4 regions of the Paenibacillus sp. FA6 genome follow, and region 4 is predicted to be linked to each of the others. Evidence: riboswitches for the same ligand, from Rfam matches in the RefSeq annotation. Region 4 holds a riboswitch; each other region holds the start of a gene.
The links. Region 4 has a riboswitch for thiamine pyrophosphate ahead of ACP8HI_RS19775 (ABC transporter substrate-binding protein). Riboswitches for the same ligand answer to the same signal wherever they lie in the genome.

Region 1: another riboswitch for thiamine pyrophosphate. It lies ahead of ACP8HI_RS02285 (ABC transporter ATP-binding protein); the one in region 4 lies ahead of ACP8HI_RS19775 (ABC transporter substrate-binding protein).
Region 2: another riboswitch for thiamine pyrophosphate. It lies ahead of thiC (phosphomethylpyrimidine synthase ThiC); the one in region 4 lies ahead of ACP8HI_RS19775 (ABC transporter substrate-binding protein).
Region 3: another riboswitch for thiamine pyrophosphate. It lies ahead of ACP8HI_RS05020 (thiamine phosphate synthase); the one in region 4 lies ahead of ACP8HI_RS19775 (ABC transporter substrate-binding protein).

Annotation. Positions count from the first base shown of each region.
Region 1 is NZ_CP188820.1:498,678-502,882, reverse strand. Features, by position in the region: gene ACP8HI_RS02290 (VOC family protein) at 183-1,049, opposite strand; TPP riboswitch at 1,397-1,500, shown strand; gene ACP8HI_RS02285 (ABC transporter ATP-binding protein) at 1,536-2,390, shown strand; gene ACP8HI_RS02280 (ABC transporter permease) at 2,371-3,147, shown strand; gene ACP8HI_RS02275 (ABC transporter substrate-binding protein) at 3,144-4,187, shown strand.
Region 2 is NZ_CP188820.1:1,672,925-1,677,129, reverse strand. Features, by position in the region: gene ACP8HI_RS07725 (CAP domain-containing protein) at 1-648, opposite strand, end outside; gene thiC (phosphomethylpyrimidine synthase ThiC) at 719-2,476, opposite strand; TPP riboswitch at 2,724-2,833, opposite strand; gene ACP8HI_RS07715 (O-antigen ligase family protein) at 2,940-4,205, opposite strand, start outside.
Region 3 is NZ_CP188820.1:1,092,465-1,096,669, forward strand. Features, by position in the region: gene ACP8HI_RS05005 (DUF2809 domain-containing protein) at 1-293, shown strand, start outside; gene ACP8HI_RS05010 (immunity 53 family protein) at 290-577, shown strand; gene ACP8HI_RS05015 (HXXEE domain-containing protein) at 611-1,144, shown strand; TPP riboswitch at 1,204-1,307, shown strand; gene ACP8HI_RS05020 (thiamine phosphate synthase) at 1,448-2,116, shown strand; gene thiO (glycine oxidase ThiO) at 2,133-3,278, shown strand; gene thiS (sulfur carrier protein ThiS) at 3,275-3,478, shown strand; gene ACP8HI_RS05035 (thiazole synthase) at 3,480-4,205, shown strand, end outside.
Region 4 is NZ_CP188820.1:4,306,924-4,311,128, forward strand. Features, by position in the region: gene ACP8HI_RS19765 (ABC transporter transmembrane domain-containing protein) at 1-361, opposite strand, end outside; gene ACP8HI_RS19770 (pyridoxamine 5'-phosphate oxidase family protein) at 637-1,053, opposite strand; TPP riboswitch at 1,407-1,517, shown strand; gene ACP8HI_RS19775 (ABC transporter substrate-binding protein) at 1,622-2,632, shown strand; gene ACP8HI_RS19780 (thiamine-binding protein) at 2,674-2,967, shown strand; gene ACP8HI_RS19785 (ABC transporter permease) at 2,964-3,728, shown strand; gene ACP8HI_RS19790 (ABC transporter ATP-binding protein) at 3,765-4,205, shown strand, end outside.

The sequences.
Region 1 (4,205 bases), 2.2 Mb from region 4:
CCCCCGTCTACATCTGAGTTAAGACTAGCAGACAATCTAGGGTTCCGAAATAATCATTTTGTTATATATGGTTATAAAACTATTATATTACATGGATTAATTGATGTATTTGTATGCAACATAGCCATTATAAAAGCCGCAAGCATCATGCTTGCGACTTTTTCGTATTCCTAAGTGTTACTTCACTCTGAACTTTGACTCAACAGCTTTATTGAAATATTGGAAGGATCTTTCACGAACCAACCACCATCCCGATGAGTAACACTAATTCCCGCATTCTTTAATTGCACAATGACAGTATCAAGTTCATCCTGATTAGGAAGAACCCATGTGAAGTAATCTAATCCGACCGCATTTGCCGGTGCAGATGGTGCGCCCACTCCTGCCCATGTGTTTAAGCCAATATGATGATGATACCCTCCTGCAGATACGAATAATGCCATCGCACCATAATGAGCGGTAACGTCAAGCCCTAGAGTATTACAGTAAAATTCCTCCGCCTTCTGCAAATCTGATACATGGAAATGAACATGTCCAATAATCGTTCCTTCAGCTAAGCCATTCCACTCCTGCCCATCAGATATCGCAAGCAGCCCATCAACATCAACTGGATCCGTCGTCATCACATATTGTCCCTGTGCATCTCTCTTCCATGTTTCCCTTGGACGATCCGCATAAATCTCGATACCATTGCCGTCTGGATCACTAATATACAATGCTTCACTGACTAGATGATCTCCTTGGCCCGCATTAATGTTGTGCTTCATCAAGTTACGTAATGATAGTCCTAATGAAATGCGATCAGGTACTAGAATTGCGAAGTGATACAATCCAGCAACCGATCTTTCCGGTAAAACGACTGCATTCTCTATTTGTTCTAGAACCAACAACGGTTCTTTACCATCCACTGTCAACTCAGCCGTATTCTCTGTCAAATTCAAAACTCCTAAGCCAATAACCTCTTTATAAAATACTAAGGAACGTTCCAAATTGCTAATTTTCAATTTCACATATCCAATTTTTGTGCTTGGATGTATTTTCTTAACCATTGAGCATCTTCCTTTCAAAGTAAAATGATTTATATAAGTAATAGTAATAATTATTCTGTATGATAAATATATCATGATTTTTTTTCTTAGTCAATAGAGATGAGTCTATAAATACGAGTTCAAAAAGTCAGGTTTTCAACACCGAGAAGATTGGATGAAGCAAGGGAGAGAGGAGCGGAGCGTAGGCAGTACCTACGTGAGCACCGGAAAGACCGGTTGAATTCAATCTTCGATGTTGGATACGCCTCTTGGTATACTTCGTGATCAAAAGATGACTTTTTGAACATCCTCTATACATATTTGTAAATTGTGTTATATTGGATAGGTTATCAATTAAATAAGACCTTGTATTTCACTAGGGGAGTCTAATGACTGAGATGGAACTTGATGTTCCGGACCCTTGGAACCTGATCTGGATTATACCAGCGGAGGGAAGTGGAACGAAATCTTCAACTCATGCATATATTTGCTCACTTATTTGCCTGAATGAACTTTTTGGCCCACTCATTTCCTTTCGGAAATGGTTGGGTCTTTATTTGTTTACGGGAGGCGATTACCGCGATATTATCACTACAGAATTTAACTTACTCTTTTGCAAGTACATACGAATCCCCAATCATTCAGGAACTATCTATGGATGTTCATACGGGTGAATTCATTTCTGTTATAGGAGCTAGTGGTTCTGGTAAAAGCACTCTGTTTAAGCTGATTGCAGGACTGCTAGAGCCTATGGATGGAGAAATATATATACATGGCAAAAGGACATTGAATCGTCTAGGAACAGTGGCTTACATGCCCCAGAAGGACTTACTTCTGCCTTGGAGAACCGTTCTAGACAATTGTCTACTCCCATGGGAGCTTAATCGGAAACTTCATCGTGAACTAGATCAGCGTAATAAAGAGAAGATCACAGCAGATATTCAATTAACATTAGATCGTTTCGGTCTAGGGAAATACGCATATGCCTATCCAGATGAATTATCAGGTGGGATGCGACAACGTGTCGCTTTTCTCAGAACACTCGTAACAGGCCAAGATCTGATGTTATTAGATGAACCCTTTGGTGCCCTTGACGCAATGACCAAAAGAAAGATGCATCGTTGGTTACTAGATCTTTGGGATGATCTACATAAGACTGTCCTTTTCATTACACATGATTTGGAAGAAGCCATTTTATTAAGTGATCGCATCTACCTCATGTCCCATGACAGTCCTCAAGGTGTAGAAGAAATCATCGTTAATTTACCTAGACCAAGGCACTACGAGATGAACTATGACCCTCACTTTATACAATTGAGGCAGGACTTGGAGCGAAGATTACATGAGAAGACGCCTTTTTAAACGCTGGGCACATGATTATGGATGGTTTGCACTTCTTTTTACACTACTCCTAATAGCTTGGGAATCGGTGGTCTCTTTAGGATGGGTACCTTCCTTTATTATTCCCTCACCCACCTCGATTACCCGTGCATTATTTGAGAATGGGCATCTATTGATCAGTCGGCATTTAATCGCAACTTTAGAAGAGGTTGTCTTAGGTTTTATATTATCTGTTAGTGGGGGCATTATTCTTGCTATAAGTATGCATATTTCACGTCCACTTGAGAAAGCACTCTATCCGTTCATGATTATTAGTCAGACCATCCCCTTAATCGCGCTCTCTCCTATCTTCATCATGTGGTTCGGTTACACGATTTGGAGTAAAGTAGCGGTGGTCTTCCTAACTGCATTCTTCCCGATTGTAGTAAGCACCTATGACGGTCTAAAAAAGGGTGATCGCGAGTATGCAGAGTTACTCATGACGATGGGAGCCAACCGCTGGGAACTATTCTGCACCATTGAGATGCCTATGGCCTTACCTTCCTTCTTCTCGGGACTGAAACTCTCCATCGTATATTGTGTCGTTGGAGCTACGATTGGCGAATGGCTAGGAGGTACAAAGGGGCTAGGCTACTATAGTCGAAGAATGTCGAGCAATATGCATACGGATGAGATGTTTGCATCCATCTTGTTACTTTCTTTACTTGGGATTTCCTTATTTATGATGATCGTAATATTAGAGAACAAGTTTCTAAAGAGGAGAGGTTTATCGAAATGACTATAAATAAGAATATAAATATGGGTATGAAAAAAGTTATCCCCGTTCTACTGGCACTGGCACTCTTTTCCTTGACCGCTTGTGGCAATACGTCTAACTCGAATCAAGCAACTGACATGCCAACGGCAATCGTAGAGAATAAGCCTCAAAAGCTGAGCATTATGCTCGATTGGTATCCGAATGCCGTTCATTCTTTCCTGTATACAGCACAAGAAAATGGATACTTCGCGGAACAAGGGATTGAACTAGATATCCAAATGCCTGCCGATACCAATGATGCTTTGAAATTAGTAGCTGCTGGAAAGGTCGATCTAGCCCTAAGTTATCAACCACAATTACTTATGGCTCGCGGTGAGAATATTCCCGTTAAATCTATTGCTGCTATCGTGAGACATCCATTGAATCATCTTATGGTACCTACTAATGGAACGGTTCAATCTCCCAAAGACCTGGCTGGTTTAACCGTTGGATACTCTTCAATTCCTTTATATGAAGCTATGGTACATACCATGATTCGAAATGATGGGGGCGATCCTGAAGACGTTCATTTGGTTGATGTAGGCTATGATCTCATTCCGGCCATTGCTACTTCCAGTGTTGATGCCATTATGGGTGGATTCATCAATCATGAACAACTAATACTTGCTAAGCAAGGTCACGCTGTAGTCGCTTTGAATCCTACGGATTATGGTGTTCCGGATTATTATGAGCTTGTCCTTGTCGCTAGTGAGCAGGGATTGAAAGACAAGCAAGAGTTACTCGCGAAGTTTGTCACAGCCATTGCCCAAGGACAACAGTACGTACAACAGCATCCTGAGGAAGCACTATCCATACTTTTTGAACATGAAGATCAGACTTCACCGCTAGATAAAGAAATAGAAACGAAGAGCCTAGAGATTCTATTACCACTGATGGATGCGAAAGAACAGGCTTTCGGATATCAATCACCTGAATCATGGGAGAGCGTCAATCAATGGCTCATTTCTAACAATTTACTACCTGACACTATAAAAGCGGAAGATGCCTTCATCAATTTCTAATTCATCTTAAGGAGGAAG
Region 2 (4,205 bases), 2.6 Mb from region 4:
TCCGAGGCTAATGCCATTCAAACTGAGACCAGTACTCTGAATCTCTGAATCCTTCAACGTCGGGTGAACCTGTTTCAGCCTGTAAATGAACGTCTGCGCTTCTGCCCTTGACAGGACATCATTTGGGGCGAAACTTTCCAGCGAACTTCCTCCTTGCTTCCCTTGAGCAATGCCCTTATCTAGTAGAAGCTGGATAGATTTCTTCTGGGAGAGGGGTTGCCCCATAACGGCTGCAAACAACTCAGCGACTTGTCCCCGTTTCATGTTCTGATTAACCTCTCCAGATATCGGCCATTCGAGTCCTTTGGCTACGTCATAATACGGTTCATACCATGAAGTATGCGGAACTGAATCCCTGATTGCCACCTGTGGATATGCCCGTAGGACCATGACTAGAAATTCTGTTTCCGTAACGATTTGAGAAGGACGGAATGTCCCATCATCATACCCATTACTAATTCCATTGCTTTGTGACCATTTCACCATTTCGTAAGCCCAATGCGATTCTGGGACATCCACATAGGTGAGCGATTCGGCCTTAATGGCTGTACCTGTTCCTACGATCCCCAAGATGACAAGTAAGGATAGATAAACTATCCATTTCAGCTGCTTTACCCGTCTTTTTATTCCAAACCTAGTTTCTGTCATCCTATCCCTCCTCTTCTACAGTAACCTGCCTATTCTTATGTCGGAATAAGAGTGAATAATCTGAATAGTCTCATTTATAAATGACGCTTCCACCCTCTTTAAATTCGTTCGCTTTATTCAACAGACCATTTCTTATGGAATCCTGTTCCTCTTGTTCCTTCTGTCTAGTTGAATCCCGAATATCATGAGAAATCCGCATGCTACAGAACTTGGGTCCACACATGGAACAGAAATGTGCCGTCTTAGCTCCTTCCGCAGGTAGCGTCTCATCATGATACTCCAGCGCTCTCTCAGGATCGAGCGACAGGTGGAACTGATCACGCCAACGGAATTCGAACCGGGCTTTGGACAGTGCATTATCACGGTCCTGTGCTCCCTTATGCCCTTTAGCTAAATCAGCGGCATGGGCAGCTATTTTATAAGTTATAACCCCTTCCCGCACATCATTCTTGTTCGGTAATCCTAAATGTTCTTTAGGAGTAACATAGCAAAGCATGGCCGTACCAAACCAACCGATCATCGCTGCTCCTATCGCTGAAGTGATATGATCATATCCTGGTGCAATATCCGTCGTAAGAGGGCCCAATGTATAAAAGGGCGCTTCGTTACAGATTTCAAGTTGCTTATCCATATTCTCCTTGATTAAATGCATCGGTACATGTCCTGGGCCCTCAACCATCACCTGAACATCATGTTTCCAGGCAATCTTCGTCAATTCACCCAACGTTTCCAGTTCTGCAAATTGCGCTTCATCATTCGCATCGGCGATAGAACCTGGACGTAAACCATCTCCTAAGGAGAAGGAAACGTCATACATTTTCATGATTTCACAGATATCTTCGAAATGCGTATAGAGAAAGTTCTCTTGGTGATGAGCAAGACACCACGCTGCCATAATGGAGCCACCACGTGATACAATTCCAGTCATTCGATTGGCAGTCAGTGGGATGTATCGAAGCAAGACTCCTGCATGGATAGTGAAATAATCCACACCCTGCTCTGCCTGCTCAATGAGTGTATCTCGATACACTTCCCATGTTAAATCCTCTGCTTTGCCCTTTACCTTCTCTAAAGCTTGATAGATGGGTACAGTACCTATTGGAACGGGGGAATTACGAATAATCCATTCTCTCGTTGTATGAATATTGTTGCCGGTAGATAAATCCATAATATTATCCGCACCCCAACGTGTAGCCCATCTCATCTTCTCAACCTCTTCATCTATGGAGGATGACACAGCTGAGTTTCCAATATTGGCATTAATCTTCACTAAGAAATTCCGTCCAATAATCATAGGTTCACTTTCAGGATGATTAATGTTCGCAGGAATGATTGCACGACCGAGAGCTACTTCATCTCTGACAAATTCCGGTGTTACGTTTTCTCGAATCGCAATATATTCCATCTCTGCTGTAATCACGCCTTTACGAGCATAATGCATTTGGCTTACATTTCTTCCTTTTCTAGCTCGTAAGGGATCCCTCTGCAAAGCTGGAAACACCTCTTCTCGTGAGGCTTCTTTCACATTACCGTTATCTTCTGGCTTGATTGTTCGCCCTACATAAGATTCAGAATCTCCACGTTCTTTAATCCACGATAAACGATTGGGATGCAATCCAACACGAATATCGGTATGCACTTCGCTGTCGGTATAAGAACCACTAGTATCATAGACCCGAACAGGTGCATTCTCCTCTATTCCAGATATACCCGAAGTGTTGCTAAGTGTAATTTCGCGCATTGGAACGCGAATGTCTGGACGAGACCCCGTTACATACACTTTTTTACTTCCTGGAAAAGCTGATAGATTAACAGATTCTTTCTTCATTTCGCTTGTCATTTCATTTCCTCCTATAAGTAAGATGATTTGATCAAGCGGAGCAAATTCTATTCAACAAATAGAAACGGATAAGCCGTCCCTTTTCAAGGAGCTTATGTTTCCGATACCAGCGATACTTCGTATCGCCTTAAGGTCTCCGTCTCTACCGAAATATAAGAAATAGAGTATCAAGTGATACTTATACTCCCTTATATTTAGAAAAAGACTGCCTCTGAGAAAGAGGCAGTCTTAAATAGACAAATAGAACTCCATTTCCTCCGCTGGCATTACCCAGATCAGGTTTGACGGTCGATAGTTGATCACTATCCTCTCAGCCTGGCATACCAAGCTCCCGTTACGATGTAATTGTTAGTTAAAGTATAACGAAGTAACCAGATAAAGCAATAGTAATTCCCAAATAACTATCTATATCCTTACAAAAGCGGAGTTACCTCCCAAATCATCACTGTTGTTAAAATTCAAGCTGTAAATCTGCGATTTCATCAATCTGTGCGGATTCCGTAGGATCAGCCGCAATCAGAAGGTCATAAACGACCTGATCTGGGACACTGTTATTCTTCTTTAGTGCAGCCAAATACCAACGAGCAATTTCACGGTTAGTTGCATTGGTATAATCTTCGCTCAAACCAATCTGTAGCGTAGCTATAGCTGCTTCCAATTTTTCAGACATAAATTGTATTTTTCCTGTATTCAGTGCTACAGCCGGAGCAACCGTAAGCGACCTTCCTTGCAGTTCTTGAGAAGACAGAGTCTTCAAATATTCCAAATCCGCCAGTACATGCCTGTAGGCCTCAAGCCCGATATTGAAATTCGCTTGCTTGTTAACACTGTCTTGCTGTGTGTGAGCCACCTGCCCCAGATCATAAGAGCGACTGATGAGAGCGCTGTACCACTCCATCTCCCAGAGGTCTTCGCTGTTTATGATATCTGTGTAATTCTCATTGAAACCAAGCTTTAGGGTAACCGCGGCCACCACAGGCTCTCCTAACATCAGCTGTATTTTACCCGTATTCAGAGCGATGGTCGGAGTGATGGAGAACGGACGTCCCTGCATCTGCTCCGGAGGGAGTGTCTTCAAATACTCCACACCGACCACAACCTGTTCGTATGTCTCGAGCCCTGTCTTGAAATACTCCTGTTTCAGAACATCATCCTTGAGGGTATGTGCCTGGTCTCCCATCGCAAGTGAGCGTCTAATCAATATATCATACCATTCAATATCCCAGATGAACTTATTGGCATTGTCACGGTAGACCGCGTGAGCAAGGTCGCTTTGCCCTTTAAGATCGTAGTAAGCTGCTAACTGCGTCAGTAATTGCTTGTTGTAAGGCTCGTCCTTGAGGGCGCGTGTCAGCACATGAAAGGACTCTTCAAGGAACTGCTCGTCTTGAGTCTGGTTAAACACCTGCTGATTAATCGAGGATAGGTACATCGCCGACTCCGGGTGGCTCGGACGCTTATCCAAAGCTTTAACCAACGGTACCTTCAGCTCTTCGTAGGACTCACTGATACCAAACAGGTTCTTGGCTTTCACAGCGGCATTACTCGACCCGATATAGCCGATCAAGATGAACACCAGAGAGACAGTGCCGATTCCTACTACAGAGAAATATCCAAGGCGTAGCCACGTCTTATTCCAGTTCCAACTCAGTGGCTTACTATCCATGACCACCGTCATCCCAGCCAGACCGATAAAGACAAGTATTCCCATGAAGGC
Region 3 (4,205 bases), 2.8 Mb from region 4:
CACGACATTTCGGAGATGCTTTGTGGGCAAGTATGATTTATTTCGGTTGTCGGATATTGTTCGTACAGCAAAAATTGCTTATCTCTGTTTATTTAAGTTTAATATTTAGCTTTACGATTGAATTCAGCCAGTTGTATCAGGCGGATTGGATTATTGGAATACGATCAACACTATTGGGAGCATTAATATTAGGAAAAGGTTTCTTAGTCATTGATTTAATCCGATATGTGGTAGGGATTACTTGTTCTTGTATTATGGATTATTACTTGTTTAACCGAGGAGGAAGAAGATGAGTAACCTGAAATGGTTAGAAGGTTGGTATGAGAATCATTGTGATGATGAGTGGGAGCAGACTCATATTTTGAAGATTGAATCGATAGACACTCCCGGATGGAGATTAACGGTACCTTTACTTGAGACTGAATTAGAGGGGAAAACGTTAGATGAAATTATCATTGATCGGAATGATCATGATTGGGTGAGATGTTGGATCAAAGATGGATATTTCGAAGGTGCAGGTGGATTGAGAAATTTAGAAGAGATGATACAGATCTTTAAGGAATGGGCGGAAAGCTAGCAGAGAGATACCGTAGTAGGGAGTTGATTTTAAATGATACTTCTTGACTCATTTATAACCATAGAATCTTTCATGTGGTTGTTTCTAGCGGTTTTTATGATCCATGACTTTGAAGAAATCATATTTGTGGAGTCCTGGATGAAGAGGAATTATGCTACAATCGACAAGATCATACCAAAGGTTGCGCGGAAACTAGTTAAGAACATGTCAGAAGTGAAATCATCTCAGTTCGCGGTAGCGGTATTCATGGAGTTCATTGTTTTTATACCCATTACCTATCTGGCTGTGGAGCAACATCATTATGTTCTATTCATAGGCTGTAATGCCTTGATGTTTGTACATGTGTTTACTCATCTAGCACAATCCTTATATTTGAAATTGTACACCCCAGGGGTATTAACAGCACTAATTGTGATTTTGCCATACTCAGGATATTTGTTTTATAGATTAATAATCGAAGACATTGTTACTCTAAAAGAAATATTGTTATACGCTCCTTCAGGGTTAATCGTGCTCCCTTTAGTGTTACTAGGACATAAGGTAGGTAAGCTAGTGATACGCAATTAATAAATAAAAGTTATTCTATTATTCCAATATTTGTGTTAGTATGTATCCAATTGAATACGTTAGATCACTAGGGGTGCTATTTGGCTGAGACGGAATGTGTGATTCCAAACCCTTTGAACCTGATCTGGATTATACCAGCGTAGGGAAGTGAGCTTGAGCTTTGGTTAAGATCGTTTTGTATGCGTGTATACGTCTGCATTCTTTTGACTATAGTTATAGGCCACCTTCTATTGCAGAAGGTGGCCTATTTGGTGTTCTATCATATCCGAGATTCGACTTGAGGGAAAATAGGGAGGGAGTACAATGTCAGCGCGAGAATTACATGTGATCTCGAATGGTCAGTCTGAGCTGGAACGCTTTGCAAGGATAGCGGCACTTATTCATCCTTTTGTAACAGCATTTCATATAAGGGAGAACTCAAGTCATGCGGCCGACCTTTGGGCAGGGATATTGGCTTTAAGAACAGTTGGAGTACCTCTTAGTAAAGTGATCATAAACGACCGAGTTGATGTCGCTTATGCCGCTGGAACTGGGGGAGTCCAGTTAAGCTACCGTAGCCTAGAGGTGCAGGCAGTGAGGAGAGCTTTTTCTAGATTGCGAATAGGACGTTCTGTTCACGATGTTCAAGAGGCAGTGGAGATGAGTGAGCAAGGAGCTGATTATCTAGTGTACGGACATATCTTCCCAACAGCTTCTAAGCCAGGACAGCAAGCTAGAGGAACGAAGGCATTAGGGGAAGTTGTGAAAAGAGTCCCTATTCCAGTTATCGCGATCGGGGGCATTAAGCCCGACCATGTGCAGCAGATTGTCGCAACTGGAGCAGCAGGAATTGCAATACTATCGGGAATTACCGCAGCAGATGATCCATTAAGGTCGGTGAAGGACTACCGAGAGGCATTAGATAGTTTAGAGGAAGTTCAAAAAGTCAACTTTTTGAACACGGAATTAAAGTTTATACCCAAAAACCTTTAGGAGGTCAATGACCAGAATGAAGCAATTAGATGCCATTATTATAGGTGGGGGAGTGATTGGAAGTTCGATTGCTTACCATATGTCCGCAAGAGGCATGAATGTGATTCTCTTGGAGCGTGATCGTCTGGGAAGTCAAGCTTCGAATGCGGCAGCGGGAATGCTTGCGGCACAAGCTGAAATGACCGAAGTTGGACCGATGTTCGATTTGGCGCGGGCAAGTCGTGCGTTATTCCCAAAGCTCGCTACGGATCTAAGAGAGTTAACAGGGATAGATATTGGTCTAAAGCGTAAAGGTCTACTCCGTGTAGCAGTAACAGAAGCGGATGTGACCGAAATTCAACGTACATTAGCTTTTCAAAAGACAGTAGGGGAACAAGCTGAGTGGTTGTCATTGGAGCAAGTGAAGCAACGGGAGCCGGGCATTTCTTCAGATCTGCTTGGAGCAATGCTAGTTGAAGAAGATGGTCAAGTGGATGCGCCTGAGTTATGTCTCGCATTTGCCAAAGCAGCGGCAGCACTTGGAGCACAAATTAAGGAGTTTACTGAGGTGAAATCTCTTATTTATGCACATGGGCGTATGACTGGAGTGGTTACAAGTGAAGGAACAGTTCATGCTGATCAGGTCATCATTGCTTCAGGAACGTGGAGTGGGCCACTTCTTGAGCAGGCTGGATTGACATGCCCAATTTATCCGGTCAAAGGGGAATGTTTCTCTGTTCTAAGTCACACACCGTTGCTACAATCTACGATATTTAGCCATGGTTGTTATTTAGTTCCGAAGAAAGGCGGGCGACTCGTTGTTGGAGCAACTGCAACTGCACATAGCTATGATCGCAAGGTCACTTTGAAGGGAATATCCAAGTTATTAGAGTCAGCGAAGCAACTGTTACCGGGTATCGTCGAAACAGAGTGGGAGCGAGCTTGGAGTGGGCTACGTCCACAGACATTAGATGGCTTACCTTATTTGGGTGAACATCCGTCGCTGAAGGGACTATATGTGGCGGCAGGGCATTATCGTAATGGTATTCTACTTAGTCCAATGACTGGGAAGCTAGTTGCAGATTGGGCCGAAGGTAAGACGGAGAAGGTTCTTTCACTAGAAGCTTTTCGGGTAGATCGGCATCAGAATGTTCCTAATGAAAGGGCAGGTGTCCTATTATGAAGTTACAAATTAATGGTGAACAGGTTGAAGTATCAAATAACTGCAAGACGGTCGTCGATTTACTTGTATATTTCGGGCTAGAGAGCAAAGTTGTTATTGTTGAGTGGAACCAGCATATTTTGGAGAAATCAGATCATGAGACAACATGCTTGACGGATGGAGACCGAATTGAGATTGTACATTTTGTAGGGGGTGGCTAATTTGTTGAAGATAGGAACACATGAATTTAGTTCAAGATTGTTATTAGGAACAGGGAAATTCCCAAGCTTTGAGATTCAAAAGGAAGCCGTTGATGTATCTGAGACAGAAATCTTAACGTTTGCGGTTAGACGGATGAACATATTTGAGGCGACTCAGCCTAATTTTCTGGAAATGCTAGATGTTAGTAGATATACATTACTCCCGAATACAGCAGGTGCTTCAACGGCAGAAGAAGCTGTTCGCATCGCTAAATTAGCGAGAGCATCTGGGCTGTGCGATATGATTAAAGTCGAAGTGATTGGTGATTGGAAGACGCTGTTGCCAGATCCACTGGAGACGTTAAAAGCTTCTGAAATGCTTCTAGAGGAAGGGTTTATCGTTCTTCCCTATACATCTGATGATGTGTTGTTGGCCAAGAGATTACAGGAACTGGGTGTTCATGCCATCATGCCAGGTGCGTCCCCGATTGGTTCGGGTCAGGGTATTATTAATCCATTGAATCTTAGTTTTATTATCGAGCAAGCAACGGTACCCATCATTGTAGATGCAGGCATAGGTAGTCCTGCTGATGCGGCTTTCGCTATGGAGCTTGGAGCCGATGCCGTATTGCTGAATTCCGCTGTTTCAGGGGCGCAGAATCCCGTGAAGATGGCTTTAGCAATGAAGCTCGCGATTGAAGCGGGGAGATTAGGATTTGAAGCGGGTCGAATTCCGAAGAAGCGCTAT
Region 4 (4,205 bases):
AAGAAAAGCGAGTAACTAGATCACCCACTCGGTAGCGCTGATAGAAAGGAAAGGATTGCTTCTGCATGTGAGTAAACAATTGGATGCGAAGTTTCTGGACCACCTTACCGCTTAGTTTGGAGAGTGCATAATCCCCTCCCAGCCCAGCAACGATACTAAGCGCCCCCCCAATGACCAGAATACCTAGTATGATGAAAAAGGCTTGATAATCCTTGGGGGTAAAAGCTAAGTCTACCAAATACTTAAGACTCAATGGTGACGCTACCGCATAGGCAACTTCAATCAATAAGCCGAATAAAAAGATGCCGCACAGCAACTTATATTGTATAAAATGACGAACAACCATTTGTAGAAAACCCAATCCTATCGCCTACCTTTCAGTAGTCCTAGATTACAACAGGTTGGTATAGACTGTAAATCAACTTTGTAGAACTCTGCCTTGAGGCGAACCAATATCCCATACTTTACAGCATTTTCTACTAGACTGCAGTATCGAAAGAGGGGGATGAACATAAATAAAGGCGACTTTCCATTAAAAACTGAATGGAAGTCACCTTTGTCAAATTAAATTCAACTTAACAAATTAAATTCATAAGTTTTTTACTGGGCTCTTCGGATGTTGGGGGTCTTTCTCGTTTAGGAAATCCACTTTCTTTGCTTTCCGTCCTTATCCGTATACAGAATATCTGCAAGTTGAATATCAAGGATGACATAATTAGGATCCCTTGGTCCGTCAAACCACTCCTTCAAATCATCATTCCAACATCTTTCCTTCAAATTGTCATCCGTGCAGATTGAACAGGTCCCTTCCATAACGACAACCTCTTTAGTACCTCCAATTTCATACCCAATGAGCAATGATACATTTGGATTATTCTTCAACTCCTCTACCTTATGTGTTCTCCGATCGCTTACCAAATGAATGCTCAATCCTTCATTATACAACATCATATATCTCTGCTTCGGCTTATTACCTTCAATAGTCGCCAGAGAACAAATCTTATTGTGGTCTAAAATTTTCGTTATATCCTGCTCTATTATCTTGTTGTCCATTATGGATCGTGTTCCCCTTCCTCATGTTGAATGTACTTAAAGCATATGATTTATTGTACCCATCCAAGTAGAAACGGATTCGCCGTCCTTTTTTAAGGAGCTTATGCTTCCGATGCTAGCGATACTCCGTATCACTTTAAGGCACCCGTTTCAGCGGAAATATAAGGATTAGAGTATCAAGAATCAATTTCATAATTACGCAAATCGATTTAGATGCATCGGCGATTATGAAATTGATTCAAGTGAAACTTATACTTTCTTATATTTTAAAAGAATACGAATCAGCCTCTAAACAATTCCTAGCTGGACACCCCTAGCCCAGTCGATTATAATGACGTAGAACGCCTTAACTACATAAGTACCAGGGGTGCTGGAATTGGCCGGCTGAGATTGTGTCCCACAAGACACTGACCCTTATACCTGATCTGGATAATGCCAGCGTAGGAACGTATCCGATATGGTTACATTCATATCTTTCTTGCGCCCACATGCGTCCCGATTACGGGGCGCTTTTTTGTCGAATACTAATAGGACATGGAACAATAAGTCCAACAGAGGAGAGAGCAGAATGAGAAAGAAAAGAACATTGTCGATACTTTTAACATGCCTACTATTACTCGTAATAGCGGGTTGTGGGGGAACTAAGAATGAACAGAATGCACAGACTAGTAAGAAACTACAAGACGTCAAGATTGTCTTGGACTGGACTCCTAATACCAATCATACGGGACTATATGTAGCGAAAGATCAAGGATATTATGAAGATGAAGGTCTGAATGTTGAGATAGTCCAACCAGGTGCTGGTGGAGCCGATACGATGGTCGCTTCAGGGGCGGTGCCTTTTGGTATAAGCTATCAAGAGAGTGTGACACTAGCAAGAACACAGGACGTCCCGCTCGTCTCTATTGCCGCAGTTATTCAACATAATACGTCCGGTTTCGCGGCACCTGCTGACCGCAACATTAAATCACCTAAGGACTTTGAAGGTAAAAGTTATGGAGGTTGGGGTTCTCCTGTAGAAGAAGCCATCATGGGCTCTATCATGGAGAACGAAAAGGCAGATGTTAAGAATGTTAAGATGATCAATATGGGCGATGCCGATTTCTTCACCGCGGTTAAGCGTGATATCGATTTCGCATGGATCTTCTATGCATGGACGGGTATTGAAGCAGAGCTTCGCAATGATCCAATCGACATGTTATATGTTAAAGATTATGCTGTAGAACTAGACTACTACACACCTGTCATTGTAACGAACGAGAAGCAGATCAAGGATGATCCTGAGCTAGTCAAAGCTTTCCTCAAAGCAACAGCCAAAGGCTATCAGCTAGCCATTGACAAACCAGAAGAGGCTGCTGATATACTTAGTAAAGCAGTCCCTGAGTTAGACAAAGATCTTGTTCTCGCAAGTCAGAAATGGCTTAGCCCACGTTACACAGATGATGCCCCTCGTTGGGGTGAACAAAAGGTAGAAGTATGGCAGGGCTATACAGATTGGATGCTAAGCCATAACCTTCTGGATAAACAGATTGAAATTGGAAAGGCATATACTAATGAGTATTTGCCACAGTTACCATAAGCAAACATTATCTCCAAATTCGAAAGGATTGAACATATAATATGGCAAACACATTATTGAGCATTCAAGTTATTCCAAAGACACCTGGAAATGAAGATTCCATTCCTTATGTAGATCGCGCAATTGAGGTCATCCAACAATCCGGAGTGAAACATGAGGTTCATCCTCTAGAGACCACAATGGAAGGCGAACTTAGCGAGTTATTAGACATTGTGAAGGATATGCATAAGGCTCTTGTCGAAGCAGGGAGTCCAAGTGTCATTTCTCAGATCAAGATCGCTCACAATCCACAAGGGATCAGCATGGATAAGTTAACAGAGAAATATCGTCCATGAGATTGTGGTGGAACAAAATCTGGCCGCCCTTCGTGGCGGTCTTCTTCTTATTGATGATATGGCAGCTATGTACGTCTTTCTTCGAGATTGAGAAATGGATTCTCCCCTCTCCAACTGATATTGTTCGTGAAGCTTCCGCTCAATCGGGCGGATTGTGGAAACATACTTTAGCAACAGCGAGGTTAACCGGTGTTGGGTTCCTCATCGGTAGCTCAATAGGTCTGTCTATCGCCATTGTATTGCATATGATTCCTTTTCTTAAGTCGGCCTTATATCCTCTACTGATTCTCAGTCAGAATGTACCGACCATCGCGCTTGCTCCACTACTGATGATCTGGTTCGGCTTCGGTCTTCTTCCCAAATTCATCGTCATTACGCTGGTCTGCTTCTTCCCAGTAGCTATTGCCATGATGGGCGGGCTGAGGCAAACGGATCCAACCATGCTTAGCTATATGCGTATGATTGGAGCAAGTAAGAGGCAAATCTTCTTTAAATTAGAGCTTCCACACTCGCTCCCAGCTCTGTTCTCAGGAATTAAGATCGCAGCGACGTATAGTGTGATGGGTGCAGTCATTGCAGAATGGATCGGTTCCGATAAGGGTATCGGTTATTATATGATGCTACAAAAAGCTAGCTATCGTACGGACCGCATGTTTGTTGCAATCTCCATCATTATTGTTCTTAGCCTCATGATGTTTGCTATTATAGGTCTGCTAGAGAAGTGGTTAGTACGCTGGAAGCCACGTCAAGAACACAAATAAGCCTACCATTACTAACTTATGAAGGACGTGTTTCTCATGTTGGAATCCTATATACCGAAAGACAATATCCTAAGTGGTAACGTCCATTCAGCATCACAAGCCTTAAAAGTCACTGATATTAACAAAAGCTTCGGTAAACAAGGCCAAGATTTATCTGTGCTGAATGGTGTTTCCCTTACCGTAGAACAAGGAGAATTCGTCTCTCTCGTCGGTCCTTCAGGATGCGGTAAAAGTACGCTATTTCATATTATTGGAGGATTAGTACAACCCGATTCTGGCGAAGTATGGATGAATGGACGCGAAGTCACGGGAGAACGAGGCCATATTAGCTTCATGCCACAACAACCCGCTCTATTTCCTTGGCGAACCATTGAAGATAATGTCATTCTTGCACAAGAAATAAAGGGTACATCCAAGAAAGACGCACGTAAGGAAGCTCGAGAGTGGATTGCTAAGGTGGGTCTCTCCGGATTCGAA